DNA from 4 places in the Kistimonas ophiarachnellae genome. Region 2 is predicted to be linked to each of the others. Evidence: predicted binding sites of a transcription regulator. Region 2 holds the regulator's gene; each other region holds the start of a gene.
The links. The regulator sigma-54, encoded in region 2, starts transcription at its own class of promoters, with help from an activator protein. The targets are predictions, from matches to a motif close to TGGCACNNNNNTTGCTNT.
Positions count from the first base shown of each region.

Region 1: a site for sigma-54 is predicted at 3,443-3,460, ahead of glnK (P-II family nitrogen regulator). Genes of this name have one in related genera too.
Region 3: a site for sigma-54 is predicted at 2,219-2,236, ahead of AC27K1_RS13770 (pilin). Genes of this name have one in related genera too.
Region 4: a site for sigma-54 is predicted at 1,453-1,470, ahead of flgB (flagellar basal body rod protein FlgB). Genes of this name have one in related genera too.

Region 1 covers NZ_BAAJPA010000001.1:109,459-114,082, forward strand. The annotation lists gene AC27K1_RS00445 (Mu transposase C-terminal domain-containing protein) at 1-700, opposite strand, end outside; gene AC27K1_RS00450 (TnsA endonuclease N-terminal domain-containing protein) at 697-1,329, opposite strand; gene AC27K1_RS00455 (ammonium transporter) at 1,511-2,782, opposite strand; gene glnK (P-II family nitrogen regulator) at 2,858-3,196, opposite strand; gene AC27K1_RS00465 (Stealth CR1 domain-containing protein) at 3,589-4,617, shown strand.
Region 2 covers NZ_BAAJPA010000021.1:44,302-48,925, reverse strand. The annotation lists gene lptC (LPS export ABC transporter periplasmic protein LptC) at 1-287, shown strand, start outside; gene lptA (lipopolysaccharide transport periplasmic protein LptA) at 274-783, shown strand; gene lptB (LPS export ABC transporter ATP-binding protein) at 868-1,593, shown strand; gene AC27K1_RS20015 (RNA polymerase factor sigma-54) at 1,755-3,254, shown strand; gene hpf (ribosome hibernation-promoting factor, HPF/YfiA family) at 3,430-3,738, shown strand; gene ptsN (PTS IIA-like nitrogen regulatory protein PtsN) at 3,766-4,218, shown strand; gene rapZ (RNase adapter RapZ) at 4,379-4,624, shown strand, end outside.
Region 3 covers NZ_BAAJPA010000010.1:90,500-95,123, reverse strand. The annotation lists gene AC27K1_RS13775 (O-antigen ligase family protein) at 1-1,112, opposite strand, end outside; gene AC27K1_RS13770 (pilin) at 1,729-2,169, opposite strand; gene AC27K1_RS13765 (hypothetical protein) at 2,429-2,860, shown strand; gene AC27K1_RS13760 (epoxyqueuosine reductase QueH) at 2,910-3,614, opposite strand; gene pilB (type IV-A pilus assembly ATPase PilB) at 3,906-4,624, shown strand, end outside.
Region 4 covers NZ_BAAJPA010000001.1:401,134-405,757, reverse strand. The annotation lists gene AC27K1_RS01700 (flagellar hook assembly protein FlgD) at 1-564, opposite strand, end outside; gene flgC (flagellar basal body rod protein FlgC) at 575-1,006, opposite strand; gene flgB (flagellar basal body rod protein FlgB) at 1,021-1,407, opposite strand; gene flgA (flagellar basal body P-ring formation chaperone FlgA) at 1,687-2,421, shown strand; gene AC27K1_RS01680 (flagellar motor protein MotB) at 2,422-3,402, opposite strand; gene motA (flagellar motor stator protein MotA) at 3,422-4,276, opposite strand; gene AC27K1_RS01670 (sigma-70 family RNA polymerase sigma factor) at 4,281-4,624, opposite strand, start outside.

The DNA of each region.
Region 1 (4,624 bases), on a different contig from region 2:
TTCTTGCTATTTCATACGGTACTATTTTTTCCAAACGTCTAAGAAAACTTCTGTAGCTGGGTATGACGAGTTTATCATCTTCGTGGCGAATGCCATTAGCTTCGACGATGTACTCTTCCAAGCGATTATATGCATCCTTTGCGTCAGGACGGAGCTCATTCTGATAATAGGTAATGGCTTTTTGTATAGATTCATCGACTTCTTTTTTCAGGCGACTCTTTCTATTTCCTTTTTTACGGTTAGCAGGATACAAGCCTAAGATTGAATAGTTTGCCTGAACGTACTGTTTGTGCCAGCGCCATATTGTTAACCAGCTTGGGGGCTTAGGGTCTTGAAGCTCAACTGCGATATCGGGTATCAGGTCTTCAATGTAATTCGGACTCCAATATTGAACCCCCCGATTTATAAGGCCTGTAACATATTTATACCGTCGAAGTGATTCTGCCCTTACTTCTTCAGGAAAGGACATTAAATCTGCCGCTAACTTTTTATCTTCATCTTCCGATGAGTGGATGAAAGTAAGCCTGCCTTTTGACAAGGCACTTTGCAATTCCTGCAAGGTTAATTCTATAGTTCGGCTCTCCACAAGCAAACTATCCAGCTGAAAAGTTTCACCTTCTCGGGAAGCGAGAAGGTACTCATGAGTCTTTCCTTCCAAGGACTCAATCCGCACTTTTGCACCTTCAATAAAGCGGTTCATGGTGTTTTCTGGATTAACGAGTTGCTGGTTAAAGGTGTGTCATCAAGACTGCATACCGGGGTTAGTGCTCCTCTGGCTAAAAGGTCATAAATAAGCGGATAGCACTCCTTCTTGTCTATAGATAAGACTTTGCTGATATCAAAGATAGATAGCTTCTGATAGCTGTTAAAAATTTCTAATATCTTGCAGTGCTTGATAGTCAATTCAGAATCAGTTCTGTATTTGTGCAAAAGCCTTAAATTCCGCAGAAGGGGCTCACGCTTAATATCTGAATCTTTCAGCAGAGTCAGTGGAACACCCATTGCTTCAGCCGCTTTTTGCTTGCACTCAAAAGTATCTTGAAACTTATATGTGGAAGCCCTGTCTGCAGGCTTTACTTCAAGGTAGCTGTCTTTATTCTGCTGATCTGTAAGTTTGAAATCAGGCGTATACTGAGCTTTGCGACGATATTCCTGATATTGATACCCAAGGGGTTGAGCTTCAAAGGCAGCGACGGAATTTAGATATTCGAGATGATAACAAGCACCAAACTCGTTGCCCGACTCGACTCTGAAGTGCTTTCCCGACTTTATGCTATTGAAGCCATAGATGTGTTTTTTGGTAGATTTGCCAAGCTTGCGTGGTTTCATAACTGAACGACTCTGGTAACCTGATGGCAGGTTAGACCAGAGTCGTTAGTTTACAAGTTATGGTGAAAACCCCTTTTCACTTTATGTTGCTATCATTTTCACTATATGTGGTTGATTTACAATTTATGCGTCAACCAACAAGAGCGCACAAGGCGCTCTTTTTTGATTGGGTATTGCAGTCTTACTTGGAAGTGAATTCCGGGTAGGCTTCCATACCACACTCCGCCAGATCCACACCTTCGTACTCTTCCTCTTCGCTGACGCGGATGCCGGTGACAACCTTCAGCACGCCCCAGACGATCAGGCTGGTAACGAACACCCAACCGAAGATGGTGGCGGCACCGGCCAGCTGACCCAGCAGGGTAGCGCCGCTGTTGGTGGCAGGCACAACCAGCAGACCGAACAGGCCGACCGTACCGTGGACAGAGATGGCGCCGACCGGATCGTCGATCTTCAGCTTGTCCAGCGCCAGGATGGAGAGGACAACCAGCACACCACCGATGGCACCGATCAGGCTGGCCTGAACCGGGGTCGGGGTAGAAGGCTCGGCAGTGATCGCCACCAGACCGGCCAGCGCGCCGTTCAGGGACATGGTCAGGTCAGCCTTGCCGAACAGCAGGCGGGCAGTGATCAGGGCAGCGACAACACCGGCAGCGGCAGCGGCGTTGGTGTTAACGAAAACCATGGCAACCGCGTTGGCGTTGGCGATATCGCCCAGCTTCAGGACAGAACCACCGTTGAAGCCGAACCAGCCCATCCACAGGATGAAGGTACCGAGCGTCGCCAGCGGCAGGTTGGCGCCGGGGATAGCGTTGATCTCACCGTTTGCGCCGTACTTGCCTTTACGGGCACCCAGCAGGAGAACACCAGCCAGGGCTGCAGCCGCACCGGCCATGTGGACGATACCGGAACCGGCGAAGTCAGAGAAACCGAGGTCGCCCAGGTTGTAGAGGCCGAAGACATCGCTGCCGCCCCAGGTCCAGGCACCTTCCATCGGGTAGATGAAGCCGGTCAGGACAACGGCGAAGATCAGGAAACTCCACAGCTTCATCCGCTCGGCGACAGCACCGGAGACGATGGACATGGCCGTTGCCACGAACACCACCTGGAAGAAGAAGTCAGACGCGCCGGAGTAGATGGAACCACCCTCGAAGCCGTCTTCACGGCCGGCGAAATCGCTCAGCGTGCTGGCCACGTGATCGTCACCGACCAGGATGCCGTCGAGCAGGAAGCCGCCGCCGTACATGATCTGGTAACCGCAGACCAGGTACATGATGCAGGCAATGGCGAACAGGGCGATGTTCTTGGTCAGAATTTCAGTGGTGTTCTTGGAACGGACCAGGCCGGCTTCCAGCATGGAGAAACCGGCGGCCATCCACATGACCAGTGCGCCACAGACCAGGAAGTAGAACGTGTCTATGGCGTATTGCAGGTGAAAGAGATTATTTTCCACAGTAAACCCCCCAGTTTACGTTAGCGAGCCGGGCATCGGGATGCCGGCGTGCCGTTTATTCGTTAATCGTTGTTATTAGATGGCGTCGGTGCCGGTCTCGCCGGTACGGATACGGATCGCCTGTTCCAGTGCGGTGACGAAAATCTTGCCGTCGCCGATCTTGCCGGTGTTGGCGGTCTTGCTGATGGCTTCGATAACCTGGTCAAGCATGTCGTCGCCAATGGCCACTTCGATCTTGACCTTGGGCAGGAAGTCCACGACATATTCCGCGCCACGGTAGAGTTCGGTGTGGCCCTTCTGGCGACCGAAGCCCTTGACTTCCGTGACGGTGATACCCTGTACGCCGATCTCGGAAAGAGCTTCACGTACATCGTCGAGCTTGAACGGCTTGATGACTGCTGAGACCAGTTTCATGGCATTTTCTCCTGAGCTTCTCATTCTTTGCGTGTCCGGGGGGCTGAACCCGGACAAGTCTACGCTTTTCGGTTTCGGGTTATAAGTACTTGTCGCGCTGGATCATGGCCGGACAGACGGTGGAAACCGTATGCCGGTGACTAGTTAGACGACAGAATGCGGTTTTTGTTGTTGTCATGATGCTCCTCGCTGTCGTGAATCGGTGTGCCCCGTGTTGGCTCACAGTCCAGGGCGGTTGCTGGCTTAATTGCACTCATCGTGCCAGTTATTGAATACTGTTGCGAAATCCCGTTTTTGCAGGGGTTTTGTGATAGACAGAGAGGGTGCTTTGCATATCATGCGCATAAATCGTGCACTGCCAGATGCAGGCTCTGGGGCGAAAAAATTGAGCTATGCACTATCGTGGTGCACCTTTCTGGTGCAATGAGATTGTCACAGAGACTGGAACGGGGGAGCAGGTCACTATGGTGGTGCAGTCCAATACGGCAATAGACCTGGTGTATACGTGGGTGGATGGTGCCGACCCGGCCTGGCAGGCTGAGAAAGCCCGCTATGCCCATGAGGCGGGTTATTACATCGGGAACCGGAACTGCCGCTGGCAAGATAATGAAGAATTGCGCTACTCATTGCGCTCTGTGGCTGCCTACTGGCCATTTGAGGGCACGATTTATATCGTAACGGCGGGCCAGACGCCGACATGGTTGCATACGGAGCACCCGCGTATTCGAGTGGTTGATCATCGGGACATCATTCCGGCGGATTACCTGCCGACTTTTTCTTCAACGGGGATCATTGCCCGTTTGCATCATATTCACGGGCTTCGGGAACGCTACCTTTACCTGAATGATGATTTCTTTTTTCTCCGTCCGGTGCAGGAGCGGGACTTTTATGACGGTGAATGCAGCCTGTTTTATGTGAATGAACAGCGTGTTGACGACGCAAACCACGTATCGGACACCAGCCATTCTGATCGAAACGGCGTTGTTTTCAGCCGTACCTTCATGCAGAGGGAATTTGGCGTGACCGATCCCTTCCCGATGCCGGAACATGCCCCCAAGGCGATGCAGCGCTCCCGGATGATGCAGTTGGAAAAACAGTTCCCTTCATTATTTCAGGATGCCATGCAGGGGCGGTTCCGTCGGGCGGATGCGCCCATCATTGATGACCTGTTCTTCCGCTGGCTGCATCATCTCGGGCGGGCGCAGTATCGGCAAAACCGGAATTGTTACATGGAAAACTGTGAACCAGGGGCGGCTGAACAGTATGCGATGCTGCTGGAAGGTCGCCATGATGCCCTGTGCCTGTGCATCAACGATATCTCGGATGATATGCCCGAGGCGCAGTATGCGCCTTACCAGCAGCAGATGCAGCGGTTTCTGGCGACACGTTTTCCGGAAAAGTCCGATTTTGAGCGTGATTGAAGGCGTT
Region 2 (4,624 bases):
CACCCTGGCATACTGTCGCGGACACCGGCCGCATTCTCCCCGACGGAGAAACCGTAGAACTGAAGAAGAATGTTGTCATGACCCAGATGGAGGGTGACACCCAAAAGCTGCGCATGGACACAGACTTTCTGACCATATACTCTGGTCAGAATTTTGCCGATACCAACCGGCCTGTCACCATCATCAGCCCCAGCGGGGTGATGAAAGCCAATGGTATGAAAGCGTTTTATAAACGGGATTTTATCCAGTTGAAGTCCAGGGTCAGGGGCGTACATGAATCACGCTAAACTCACACTTTCACTTGTTACCGCCATGGCACTGTTTGGTGCAACTTCTGCACAGGCCTTGCCCGGCGATCGGGAAAAACCGATCCATATCTCTTCGGACTCCGCCGACATAGACGACAAACAAGGCATTTCCATCTACCGTGGCAATGTCATCATGACCCAGGGCACCACCAAACTGACCGGGGACATTGTCACCATCTATTCAAAGGATCGCCAGATTCAGAAAGTCGTCTCTGAAGGCAAGAAGAAAAAGGCCTACTTTGAAGAAGAACAAGACAGTGAGAAAGGCCTCCTCAAAGCCTGGGGCAAGACCATCAAGTATTACCTGGATCATGAAAAGGTCGAGCTGATCAAGCAGGCCCGTCTTGAGCAAAAAGGCGACACCTTTACCGGTGACATGATCGAGTACGACAAACAGGCCCAGGTCGTCAACGCAAAGGCAGATGGCGCCAACCAGGGCAAACGGGTCGAGATGGTCATCCAGCCTCGCCAGTAAACCGACCCTTTCCAGGGATGGCCGCTTCATATTGCGGCCATCACCGTTCCAACGAGTTTCGATGTACAGCGGTTAAACGACAGCATGTCTCAGCTTAAAGCCTGCAACCTCAGAAAACAGTACGGTGGCCGCCAGGTCGTCAGGGATGTCTCTGTCAGCATTGAGAGTGGGCAGATTGTCGGACTGCTCGGCCCCAACGGCGCCGGCAAAACGACCTGTTTTTATATGATTGTCGGACTGGTACACGCCGATGGCGGCCAGATCCGGATTGATAACCAGGACATCACTCCCCTGCCCATGCACGGCCGCGCCCGCGCGGGCATTGGATATCTGCCACAGGAAGCCTCCATTTTCCGCAAACTCAGCGTAGCGGATAACCTGATGGCTATCCTTGAAACCCGCAAGGACCTGACCAAGGCGCAGCGTGTGGAGAAGCAGGAACAGTTGCTGGCAGAGTTCAACATCCAGCATATCCGCGACAGTGCCGGCATGAGCCTGTCCGGTGGTGAGCGACGCCGGGTTGAAATTGCCCGTTCGCTGGCAACCGAGCCCTCCTTCATCCTGCTGGATGAACCCTTCGCCGGCGTTGACCCTATCTCGGTCAATGATATCAAGCAGATTATCCAGCACCTGAAGAATCGCGGCATCGGCGTCCTGATCACCGATCACAACGTACGCGAAACGCTGGATATTTGTGAACACGCCTATATTGTCAGCGAAGGTCACATTATCGCCGAGGGCGACAGTCACACCATCATGGCCAACCAGAAGGTTCGCGACGTCTATCTCGGAGAACACTTCCGTATCTGATGCAAAATCCGATCCAGCCATGTACTATACCGTCGCGAAAGCGATAACTGTCGCAACAGACTGAATAGCCGCAGGTGCAAACAGGCACCTGGCAAGCTCTCAGGGATGAGCAAGAACGACAACCGTGAATCAGATGTAGTGCAACCAGGACCGGTAGAGTCATGAAGCCATCACTGGAACTCAAGATTGGCCAGCAACTGACCATGACCCCTCAACTGCAGCAGGCTATCAGGCTGCTGCAGTTGTCAACGTTGGATCTGCAACAGGAGATCCAGCAGGCCATTGAGAGCAATCCGCTGCTTGAACAGGAGGAAAACACGCCTGAAAACAGTTCAGCCGATGACGCAGCAACGCAGGACAGCGATGCCGGCAGTGAAACCGGCCTGACTGACTTTGCAGCGGGCGAAAAAACAGAAAAATCCTCAGAAGAATCGGAATCCCAGGAAGAGTGGAGCGATCAGATTCCTACGGAACTACCCGTGGACAGCGGCTGGGACGACATCTACCAATCCTCATCCAGCTCCCAGAGCGAACGCTCTGACGACGACTTTACCAGCCGCAGCAGCGCCCCCGATTCCCTGCAGGATCATCTTGAGTGGCAACTCAACCTGACCCCGATGAGTGACACCGATCGCCTGATCGGTATGGCGATTATCGATGCAATAAACGACGACGGTTATCTGACCTGCTCTCTGGAAGACATCCTTGAGGGCATGGATCCGACACTGGAACTCGAACTTGATGAGGTCGAGGTCATGTTACGTCGTATCCAGCAGTTTGACCCGATCGGCGTAGCCTGCAGGGATCTACGCGAATGCCTTCTGATACAGCTAAACGGTCCTGACGTTCTGGAAGAACCCGCGCTACTTGCCGCCAAGCAGGTCGTTGATCAGCACCTGGATCGTCTGGGCAGCCGTGATTACACCACTATCATGCGCAAGGCAAAGCTCAAGGAGCCCGAGCTGAAAGCCGCCATTGAACTGATCCAAACCCTGAACCCGAAGCCCGGCAGCAGCCTTGAAACCGGTGAAGCAGAATATGTCATTCCAGACGTACTGGTCAGCAAGAAGCAGGGCGAGTGGGTTGTTGAACTGAATCCTGATGCGTCGCCACGTCTGCGCATCAATACCGGCTACTCCTCGCTGATCCGCCGGGCGGATAACAGCAGCGACAATACCTACCTGAAAAACCAGCTTCAGGAAGCCCGCTGGTTTATCAAAAGTCTGCAAAGCCGCAGCGAAACCCTGCTCAAGGTCGCCACCCGCATCGTCGACTACCAACGCGGGTTCTTCGACTATGGCGAGGAAGCCATGAAACCCCTGGTGCTGCACGATATTGCTGAAAGCGTGGAGATGCACGAATCCACCATCTCCCGTGTTACCACCCAGAAATACATGCATACGCCCCGGGGCATTTTTGAATTGAAATATTTCTTCTCCAGCCATGTCAGCACGGCATCCGGGGGAGAATGTTCTTCCACCGCCATTCGGGCGCTGATCAGGAAACTGGTCTCCCAGGAGAACCCGAGAAAGCCCCTGAGCGATAACAAGATCGCCGCATTGCTGGCGGAACAGGGCATTCAGGTCGCACGGCGAACCATTGCCAAGTACCGGGAATCCATCCTGATTCCGCCATCTAACGAACGAAAACGGCTGGTGTAGTCTACGCTGTGCCTAACAACCGGTTAGGGCACGTACAAACATACGCGCATTCCGGTAAATAGGTCGCAAAAACCCAAGACGACCGCCCCTGAGCAATGGTACACTAGAGCCGTCAGCCCGGTTCGTACGGAGTGCAAACCGGATGTGAGCGAACCTGTGATCAGGAGAGTAACGCATGCAAGTTAACATCAGCGGACATCATGTCGAAGTTACCGAGTCTCTCCGCGAGTATGTTACCAAAAAACTAAACAAGCTCGCTGAACACTGCGATAGCATAACCAATATCCAGGTTACGCTGAGCGTGGAAAAAGTCAGACAGCTTGCAGAAGCGACGCTCCACATACGCGGTGCGGATATCGCAGCGTCCGCCGAGCATGAAGATATGTATGCTGCCATTGATCTTCTGGCCGACAAACTTGATCGCCAGATCCTCAAACACAAAGAGAAAAACCTCGATCGTATGCAGGGAGCCGGCTCGCATTGAGCACCCCTCGCTACTCCCAGCATTCCAATGAGCATTCGTAAGATTCTATTGCCCGAGCACGCCCTCTGTGGCGTGCAGGGTGGCAGCAAAAAGCGCACCCTCGAATATATCGCCAACCTGATCGGACAGCATGATCCCGTCATCGACGCCAAGGATCTGTTCAACTGTCTTGTCACCCGCGAAAAACTCGGCAGCACCGGTTTAGGTAACGGCGTCGCCATACCCCATTGCCGCCTGGCCTCCTGCAAAAAACCGGCAGCCATATTTCTCCAGCTGGCAGAACCAATCGACTTTGATGCTATTGATCGCCACCCCGTTGATCTCATCTTCGCGCTGGTCGTACCAGACAACAGCATCAACGAACATCTGGAACTGCTGAAAAAACTGGCTGAAAAATTCAGCAACCCGGGACTTTGCGAGGCTCTGCGAAAAGCCGAAAGCAGCGAAATGCTGTACCAGCTGATCACCTGCGAGGAATAACGTCCCTCCCAGAAACGCCAACCTTACATAAACGATAAACCATTGTCGTTTGACCTCTTTCTCTTGTTTTCATTTTTTCCTATGCTTGAACTGATCAGGGAGCCTGCCGCTACGGCTGACGGGTTCCCTGCTGGCAGCAACAAATACGGGATAATTAACAATGTCCACTGTCCCCCGGCTGATCGTCATCAGCGGTCGATCAGGTTCAGGCAAGAGTGCCGCGCTGCATGCGTTGGAAGATCAGGGCTTTTACTGCGTGGACAACCTGCCCGCCGACCTGCTGCCAGGCCTGATAGACAGTCTGCGCAATAACCCGAGTGAACAGTCACCCCGCATTGCCCTGAGTATTGATGCACGCAATATCCCCGGCGCACTCAGTCATTTCTCATCGATTTACCGCGAAATC
Region 3 (4,624 bases), on a different contig from region 2:
ATTTGCGCCATGATCCATATCTGCCTGAAAATTCGATGCTGTAACTGGCGATCCTGACTATTTTCCATGACGACATTAAGCCGATTCATCAAATCAATCGTCGCAGACTGGTTACTCGGGGATAACGCCAAAATTACCGCATTGGCAGACAGATCACTACTGAGGTTGGCAATCCATTGGGGGCGCTCTCTGGAACTATCAAACAGATACAGGGCGGTCACCGATAATGAAAACTGCATTGCCATGAAGAGCACTACCACACCACCACACCAGTTACAGAATCGGGGAATTGCATGCCATTGAGGCGGTTTTAAGTAACCTTCCTGCCAGGCTATTCGACAAACAAGAGCAAAGACCATTCCCATGAACACATTTAGCCAGAGAACATAAACAATAAAATTAGCTGCTGCATGCAAAAACAGCATCAGATTGCCGCATAAGAGAATACCCAGGGCAAACCCGGAACGACCCGCATTAGCACCCCGCAATAATACTTTTATCAACAACCAGAGATGCAAGACCGCCCATAAACAAAAAAGCGCCATCAGTACGATGCCACCTTCAACCAGAAGCTCAATGTAATCATTATGTACATGATTCCCACCCGTCATCAGCTCCGTGCGTACAGACGGGTACAGATCATGAAACGTCCCCAGGCCATTACCCAACCAGGGGGCATCTGCAACCAGCTGCAATGACGCCTGCCAGATAGGCAGACGGCCATTCAATGTCAATAAATCCCCATAATCACGAACAGGCATCTCAAGACTTAAGAGCATGGGCAGTACTGTTATGATTGCCCAGGCAATGATGCTGGTAAGGCCATACTTTATGAGTAATTGTGAGTGCCTCGCACCGGTCACCCGGTTGAGAACCACCAAGCCAATCAACCCCATACCCCACGCAATAAACCCTCCCCGTGAATTCGTCGCAAACAGGGTTAAGAGCAGTAACAGCTGACCAGCCCAATAACAGGCAGCCTTCATTTTGGGAAGTTGGGACAAGCCATGATTGGTTGAATAGAGCCAGTAATACAAACCGGCAAAGCTAGCGGAATACATGACAGCGGAGAGAACATTGGGATCAGAAAAGACACTGGTTACACGTGCCATTGTCTGCCAATACTCTACCAGTCCTAATAAAGCAGCACACAGCGCTGATACACCAATTGAAAACAGAATTGGAGCATCACTCTCCCTGTGACTTAACAGAAAGAAGCACCACAATGCCGCTGACAACCGCCATGCAGTAATCTGGCTATTTTCTGGATTACCACTCCAGTGAAAAGAGAAAAACAGCAATATCAGTGAGATAAAACAAACGCCATGCAATAACGATATTGGGTATAACTCTGCACCCATCCCACGCCATAGCACCATAGAGACAAGAAGAAGAACAAAGGGAAATAACCAATCAACAGGGTAACCGTGAAAGAAAAGCGCACACCCTGTCACTATCAAGAAAAGAAGCTTTTCACTATTCTGCTTCTGCTGAAAAACTCGAAACGGTTTCATAGCTAACAGTAGTTTTATTCACACAAACAATTTTTCTAATAGATGACTTTCCACTTAGCGAAAACGCAACCCTAAGAAAACTTAATGACCAATCCTACGCCAAAAATTAATCATAAAACCATCTTACTGCATAGCTTCCACGTTTTCGTTAACCCAATAATAACGAACTACGAATAAATCTGCGCCCTACAGGAGGGCGCAAACACAAACTGACTTAGGGGGTAGTAACTACATTCCGGCAGTTAGCAGGCAGATACTTCTTATCAATAGTACCGCCACCGCATGTCCATGTAATTGCGCCACTGGTTGCAGAAGCAGTCAACTGTAAGGTTGCACCGGCAGTCACCTTTTGGTTATAGGTGATGGTGATTACATTGTTGGCTACCTGCACGCCGGTTACAGCATTACCGGTCAGGCTAGTATCCAACCCTGCACTGGAGTTATTCAGCGGCCATGAGCCTTCTGTTGCATAGTACTCAGAAATGGCGGCCTTAACACCGGAAGCGAGGTTCAGGCCTTCTGATACGTGAGCACGCTTGGTGTAATCCTGGTAAGCAGGAATAGCCACCGCGGAAAGAATACCGATGATTGCCACAACGATCATCAATTCGATCAGGGTAAAACCCTGCTGTTTCACATCCCTGTGTAGTCTCATTTCCTTTCTCCCTGAAAGTCCATTTTCAGATTTAGATCGCCTTATTAATTCGGCAAAAACTGAGCCAGTTTCCAGATTAATCTCGTATTATTATTTCGCCATTAATATTTATTACTTTAATAAATCAAACGAACACAAATAAAAACAAACACAATTAAAATAATTATTTAAATAGCGAAAAGAAATTAAAAAAACATTTGTCAGCGATTCTGCCCCATAACCTCTATGGTTAAAGAATACTGAATCAAGGATGAACGTGGTGACAGCATTTAACAAAGGGACCATTATTGCTATCAGGGTGACACTTTACGTCAGTTTGGTTGCATTTGGTGTGCTTTTCAGTATTGGTCTCATTAAATCCAACTATGAAAATTTCGCAGTTGCCATTCTTCAACAAACCTCACCGCCCCATAAAGGTAGCTATTCCCTGATCAGTCCCTGGGCGTGGCTCTATCGAACGGATAACAACAGTGCTTATCTACAGGACATGGTGAATACTCACCTGGGCTATTACCAGGGACATGAATTGTTAAGCTGGACGATTGATCGCGAAAAGTTTCTTGAGGGTGATTTTCCCATGGAGTTTCTCTTTCGCGTCAAACACAGCAACGGGGAATCTATTGAACGATTCTCTATTGCGGGTTACTTTGACCCGAAAGTGTCTTTTCAGCACGTTCATATCACCGACTAACGGGATAAGGCCCCCATTCACGGCACGCTCCAGCACACAACAGACCTCCCTATCCTGCAGAACGGGCAATCAGCTGCTCATCATCCTCTCCATAGAACTGGGTCAGGCGTTTGATACGCGGCCGACCACACGCCAGACGGTGACGGTTGGTATCCCGCAAACTGTAGACACACCCACAGTATTCCTGCTGATAAAAATGCTCCTGTTTCGATAATTCAATCATCCGCTGGGAGCCACCTTGCTTACGCCAGTTAATTGTCCAGTATTTCACATTGTTGTAATGATCTGCCGCCCGCTCACCTGAGGCGTTAATTTGCGCCATGTTTTTCCAGCGGGATATACCCAGCGTGCTGGAAATAAGCGGGATATGGTTTTCATACGCATACAATGCTGTCCGCTCAAATCGCATATCAAAGCAAACCGTGCATCGCTTGCCACGTTCAGGCTCCTCTTCGAGCCCCTTTACCCGTTCAAACCAGGCATCAGTATCATAATCAGCATCGACAAACGGTATCTCCAGTTTGTCGCAAAAGCGCTTATTTTCATTTTTGCGCATTTCATATTCTTCAACCGGGTGAATATTGGGATTGTAAAAAAGGACGGTTTGATTGAGACCCGACGCCTTAATCGCCAACATGATTTCACCCGCGCACGGGGCACAACAGGAGTGCAACACTATCGTCTCTGCATCACCCGGCGCTGATAACACCGGACGTTCATATTGCGACAGAGAGTATGAATTTGAAGCTGACATAGGCTGGAGTGAAGTAACCAAACATCCCGACTAAGCATGGCACCCCCTTCTCTGCCCTACCAAACGAATTTATTCTTAATCGTCCGCCTGTTGATAATTATGTTGTCTATGCCTGGCCCGCCATAATGGAGAAATCAACAAGATAGCCCCTCTTGTTGTCAAATACTGACCACACCGCCATGAACAGGACAGATGACCAATCGCGACCTTACCTTTATAGTTAAGGGATATACGGACAGCGAAGAATGAATACTGCCGTCAAACAATAAACATGCAAGAGTTCCCCCGCATATGGCAGACACACAACTGACAGGACTTGCCCGTCGCCTTGTCACTGACAACCTTCTGGATGAAGCCGCAGCCATCGGTGCTGTCGAAGCAGCCCGCAAGGACAAGCTTCCACTGATCACCTATCTCGTGCAGGAAAATCTGGTCGATGCCAATATCCTGGCCTCTATCAATGCCGAGATGTTTGGCATGCCTCTGCTTAACATTGATGCACTGGACTTCAACCAGGCGCCACGGGAACTGATCCCTGAAAAGATGCTGCGCCAGCATAATGCCATTCCCCTCTTCAAACGCGGTTCCCGCTTGTTTATTGGCGTATCCGACCCGACCAATGAAAAAGCTGTCGAAGAATTCCGTTTTAATACCGGCCTGCATACAGAAGCCATCCTGATCCCTCAGGACCAACTGGCACTGGGCATCGAAAAAATTCTGGATGGTCCAGACAATGCATTGGACGACCTTGATGATGATCTCGAAGATCTTGATACAGAAGACGGCGCAGCAGTTGAAGAAGAAATATCCAGTGATGGCGCCAATGAAGCCCCGGTCGTTCGCTTTGTTAACAAAATGCTCCTTACCGCAATCAAGAAAGGCGCCTCGGATCTACACTTTGAACCCTATGAAAAAGCTTACCGGGTACGGTTCCGGATTGACGGGGTTCTGCAGGAAATGTCCAGGCCACCAATAGGATTATCTCCCAAGATTTCATCCCGCCTGAAAAT
Region 4 (4,624 bases), on a different contig from region 2:
GTCCACTTTCGTGCTCAGCGCCACCGGCACGGTTTCAGTATCCGCGCCGTAGGTGGCAACAGCTGAAATGGAGTAAATACCTTTCTCCAGGTCATCCGTGGTAAACGGCAGGGTGCCGGAATACTGAGGTCCGAAATCCATGCTGGAAACAATCTGGCCTGTGGCGTCCTGGACAAAGACCTGTAGCCTGTCAGCATTCACTGGCACCTGGACTTCCCCGCTCATGGTGCCCGTGTTTTCCAGTTCCATGATGTTCATGGGTACCGTCACCGTCTTGCCCACAAGATCGGTCGCCTGCATGGCCTGGGAATACTGCAGCGAACTGACCAGTCCGGTAATCTGGCTGTTAAGGCTGTTCAGGTTCTCTACGCTGGTGATCTGGGCCAGCTGCCCCACAAACTCACTGCTACTCTGGGGATTGAGCGGATCCTGGTTATTAATTTCCGCCAGCAGCATCTCCAGGAACTCTTCCTGCCCCATTTGATTGGTGCCGGCCACAGCACTGGCACCTGTCGTGCCTGAAGTGGATGAGCTACCCGACAGCCCGGGAATATCCAATGCCATGACAACCTCCTTATTGTCCCAGCGACAGCAGACGCTGCTGCATTTTCTTGGCAGTCGACATCAATTCAATACTGCTCTGGTAACTGCGCGAAGCCGACATCATGTCAGCCATTTCGCCAATGACGTTGATCTTGGGGAAATAAACGTAACCTTCAGCATCTGCCCCCGGATGATCGGGCATATAGCGCCGGTCCTCATCAGTCGCCTCGATTTCCATGATTTCGCTGACCGTCACCTTTGCCACCGGGCGGCTCGGACCGTCCATCGACCTGAACTGATCATCAAATACCAGGGAAAAAACCGGCTTACGCACCTTGTAGGCTTCTTCCGGTGTAGCCCCGGCGCTCTCTGCATTGGCCATGTTACTGGCTATGGTGTTAAGGCGGATGGTCTGCGCCGTGGCAGCCGATCCGGCTATGGTGAATACATCACTCAGCGACATACCTGACCTCCCTGTCAGCGCCCGTTAACTGCCCTGTCGAGGCCTTTGAATTTCATGTTGAGAAACGTGAAGCTGGTCTGGAAATCCAGCGTATTGCGGGCAAAAGCCGCCTGCTCAACCCCAAGTTCAACGGTATTACCGTCCGCTGTTTGTTGGTTGGGAATGCGATACATGGCCATACCTTCAGCCGACTGTGACGGCAGACCCATGTGTTGTTTGTCTGATGAAGACAGTCCGACGGTGTTTTCCAACACCGGATCAAAGGCAAAAACCGCATCCTTTGCCTTGAACCCGGGTGTATCCACATTCGCCAGGTTGCTGGCAAGCACCGTGCTGCGTTGTATTCTGAATTGCAGTGCCTGCGGATGAACCCCAAGCCCTTTGTCAAAGCTGATTCCCATGAAGACGTCCTGTCTTTTATTGTTATGGCATCAAGTATCTATTGGTTTGCCAGAAGCGTGCCAACCTGACAATCGAACACAGAAATCGCGTTGCGTTCGTTTACGATTTCCCCACCAGGTCGGAGATAAAGCCCTTCCCGTTATTTGAGGAACGAACTTGCAGATACCGCGCTGTCAGATATCTTGAAAAGATGGGCCGGATTTTCCGGAATGCATTTTCCGCCTGATCCGGTAAAGCGGAATCGCCTTTCCGGTCAGTGCCGGTACGAGGGACAGTGTATGAAAACATCGGTTAAGGCTCTGCCATTAATGACCGCCCTTATCCTGATGGATCCCTCCGCACTCCACGCAGAAACGAATCCCTCTGAAACGGATACGGCCTCACAGATTGTGGATGCCGCAACAACCGCCCTCATGGAAAAAACAGCCGCCTACATCCGTGACCCTGCCACCAGTCTGCAGCAGGTGACTGTCACACCGCCGAATGTGGAAACGCTGGGAGCCTGCCTGCATAGCCCTGACATTATTATTCCCGGCCAGAATCGCCTGCTGGTTGGCAATATCACGGTCAAGGCCGTGTGCCGGGAACCCCGCTGGTCCATCCATGCCAAGGCCAATATCCGCATAGAACTGCCAGTGGTAAAAAGCGCCCGCACTATCGACCGCGACCAGATCATCCGAACCGATGACCTGACCATTCAGCCGGTCAGCTTAAACCAGATAAGAGGACGCTATTTTGCTCATAAACAGGAACTTACCGGGCAAATGGCCAGCCGACGCATCACACCGGCACAGATCGTGCGACCGGATATGGTCGAACCGCCCAGGGTCATCCGGAAAAATGATGGTGTGGTGATTGAAGCCCGCATCAACGGTGTCACGGTCTCCATGAAAGGCATGGCACTCGAAGGCGGCGCCATTGATGACACCATTCAGGTGAGAAACAGCTCTTCGGGCAAGGTGGTCAACGCGAGAGTCATCGCTTCAGGGAAAGTCGCCACGGTCATTCCCTGACTATTCTTCTGTTGTCTCCTCACTGAGAGGGGGAGGCCGCAGTTCTTCCGGCAAGTTGTTGGCGTCAGTCTCCTCCTTGATATCCTCCATCGTTTCTTCTGATATCGGAGACTCTTTTTCCTGGCCATCCTTGTCGATCGGCGAGAATAGCCTGCCCAGCTTCTTTTCTGCCTCAGGGTTCAGCAATAGCAACTCAATGCGCCGGTTGGAGCCCGACTCGGGATTGCCGGGCTGGATTGGCCTGTGATCCGACATTGCCGACACCATCATGAACCGCTCGTCGGGAATGCCACCATAGGCCAGGGTTCGCTGAGCCGCCTGTGCCCGGGCGCCAGACAGTTTCCAGTTACCGTAATAATGGTTTTCGGAAAAAGACGCCGCATCCGTATGACCGCTCACCAGAATCTTGTTCTCAGTCTTGCCTAATACCTGGGCCATCATCAGCAGGAGATCTTCATAGTACGGTGTCAGCCGGCTGCTGCCCCGGCGAAACATATTTTTGTCCTCAAAATCGAGGATCACCAGTCTCAAGCCTTCCGGCAGAACTTCCATATAGACCGGATCCTCCTGCTGGTACTGGGTTTTCTCACTGCCCAACAGCATCCGGAGATCACCCATAACATCATCAAAACTCAGTTTTTCCCCCCGGGGGGATGGCTGGGTGTCACCAATAACATCAGGCCCGGCACGTCCCTGCAGGCTGGGACCCTTGCTAGTGATATCCTTCACCGTGCTGGGAGAACCACTGAGCTTGATCGGGTGAGGTGAACCGGAATGCCGGAAGGCGCCGGGGTCCTTGAAGTAAGCCGTGATGTTCTCTAGCTGTTCCTCGTCAGTCACGCTGAGCAGCCAGAGCACCATGAACAGCGCCATCATGGCCAGGGCCAGGTCGGCCATCGCCACTTTCCAGGAACCGCCATGAGCGCCACCACCTCCCTTGATGACCTTCTTGACGATGACCACTTTTCCCTTGGATGACACGGCAATAATTCCCTTTCACTCAGCCTTCGTTAACCACTTTTTCCATCTCGAAAAACGTGGGCTTAACGTCATGGAACAGGGTGCCGCGACCGGCGTCCACCGCCAGGACCGGCGGCATGCCGTTACGGTAACTGCTCAGGCAGACCTTGACGCACTCAAGCGCCTTGATTTCATAACTGACGGAATAGCCAATCGCTTTGGAGATGGGTCCGACAAACCCATAGCCGCACAGTACCCCCAGGAAGGTTCCCACCAGGGCCGCCGCGATGTGGTTGCCGATTTCCGCGGCGGGACCGTCCAGCGATCCCATGGTGATAACGATCCCCAGTATCGCCGCCACGATCCCGAAACCGGGCAACGATTCAGCCACTTCGTGCAGGGCATGCCCCGGATGCTCGGCTTCATCGGCAAAGGTTTTGAGCCCTTCATCCATCAGGGCGTCAAAGTCATGGGGTTCCAGGTTATCGGCCAGCGAAAGGCGGATATAGTCACAGATGTAATGCACAATGGCATGCTTGCTCTGGATGGTGGGAAACTTGGAAAACAGCGCGCTTTTTTCCGGATCTTCAATATGTTCTTCCAGCGCTTTTTTGCCGCCGGGTTTACGGGCGGTTTTGAACAGGTCGTGCATGAGGTGCAGCAGGCTCATAAAAAGCTCGGGGTTATACCCTGACCCGGTGAATACATACTTGGCATGACGACCGGTATCCTTGACCACATGCATGGGGTTTGCCAGCACAAAGGCGCCGAACGCCGCTCCCCCGATGATCAACACCTCGAAAGGCTGCCAGAGTGTTCTCAAGTTGCCGTGGGACAGCACATAACCGAGACACACCGAAATGATAACCGTCAACATCCCTATAATCTTGGACATAGTTTCAGTGACTCCGCCACGATTCCATATAGCTTCTGAGTTTCAACACGCCCTGTCGGTGCAGCTGACAGACCCTCGATTCCGTGATCTCCAGGATCAGGGCAATCTCTTTCATGTTCATTTCGTGTACGTAATAAAGGTTCAGCAGTTGCTGTTCCCGTTCGGGCATCTGCCCGATGGCGTCGGCCAGCGCCTTGCCGCAGCTGGCCTTGAGAAAATCGGAGTCAACCGGTGCATCTTCCCTGCCGGGCTCACTGCTTTCTTCCAGCGCATCCAGGCTGAGCAGACGAGCACCATGGGTGTTCATCAACATGTGCTGGTAATCCTGTAATGCCATCCCCAGCTCTT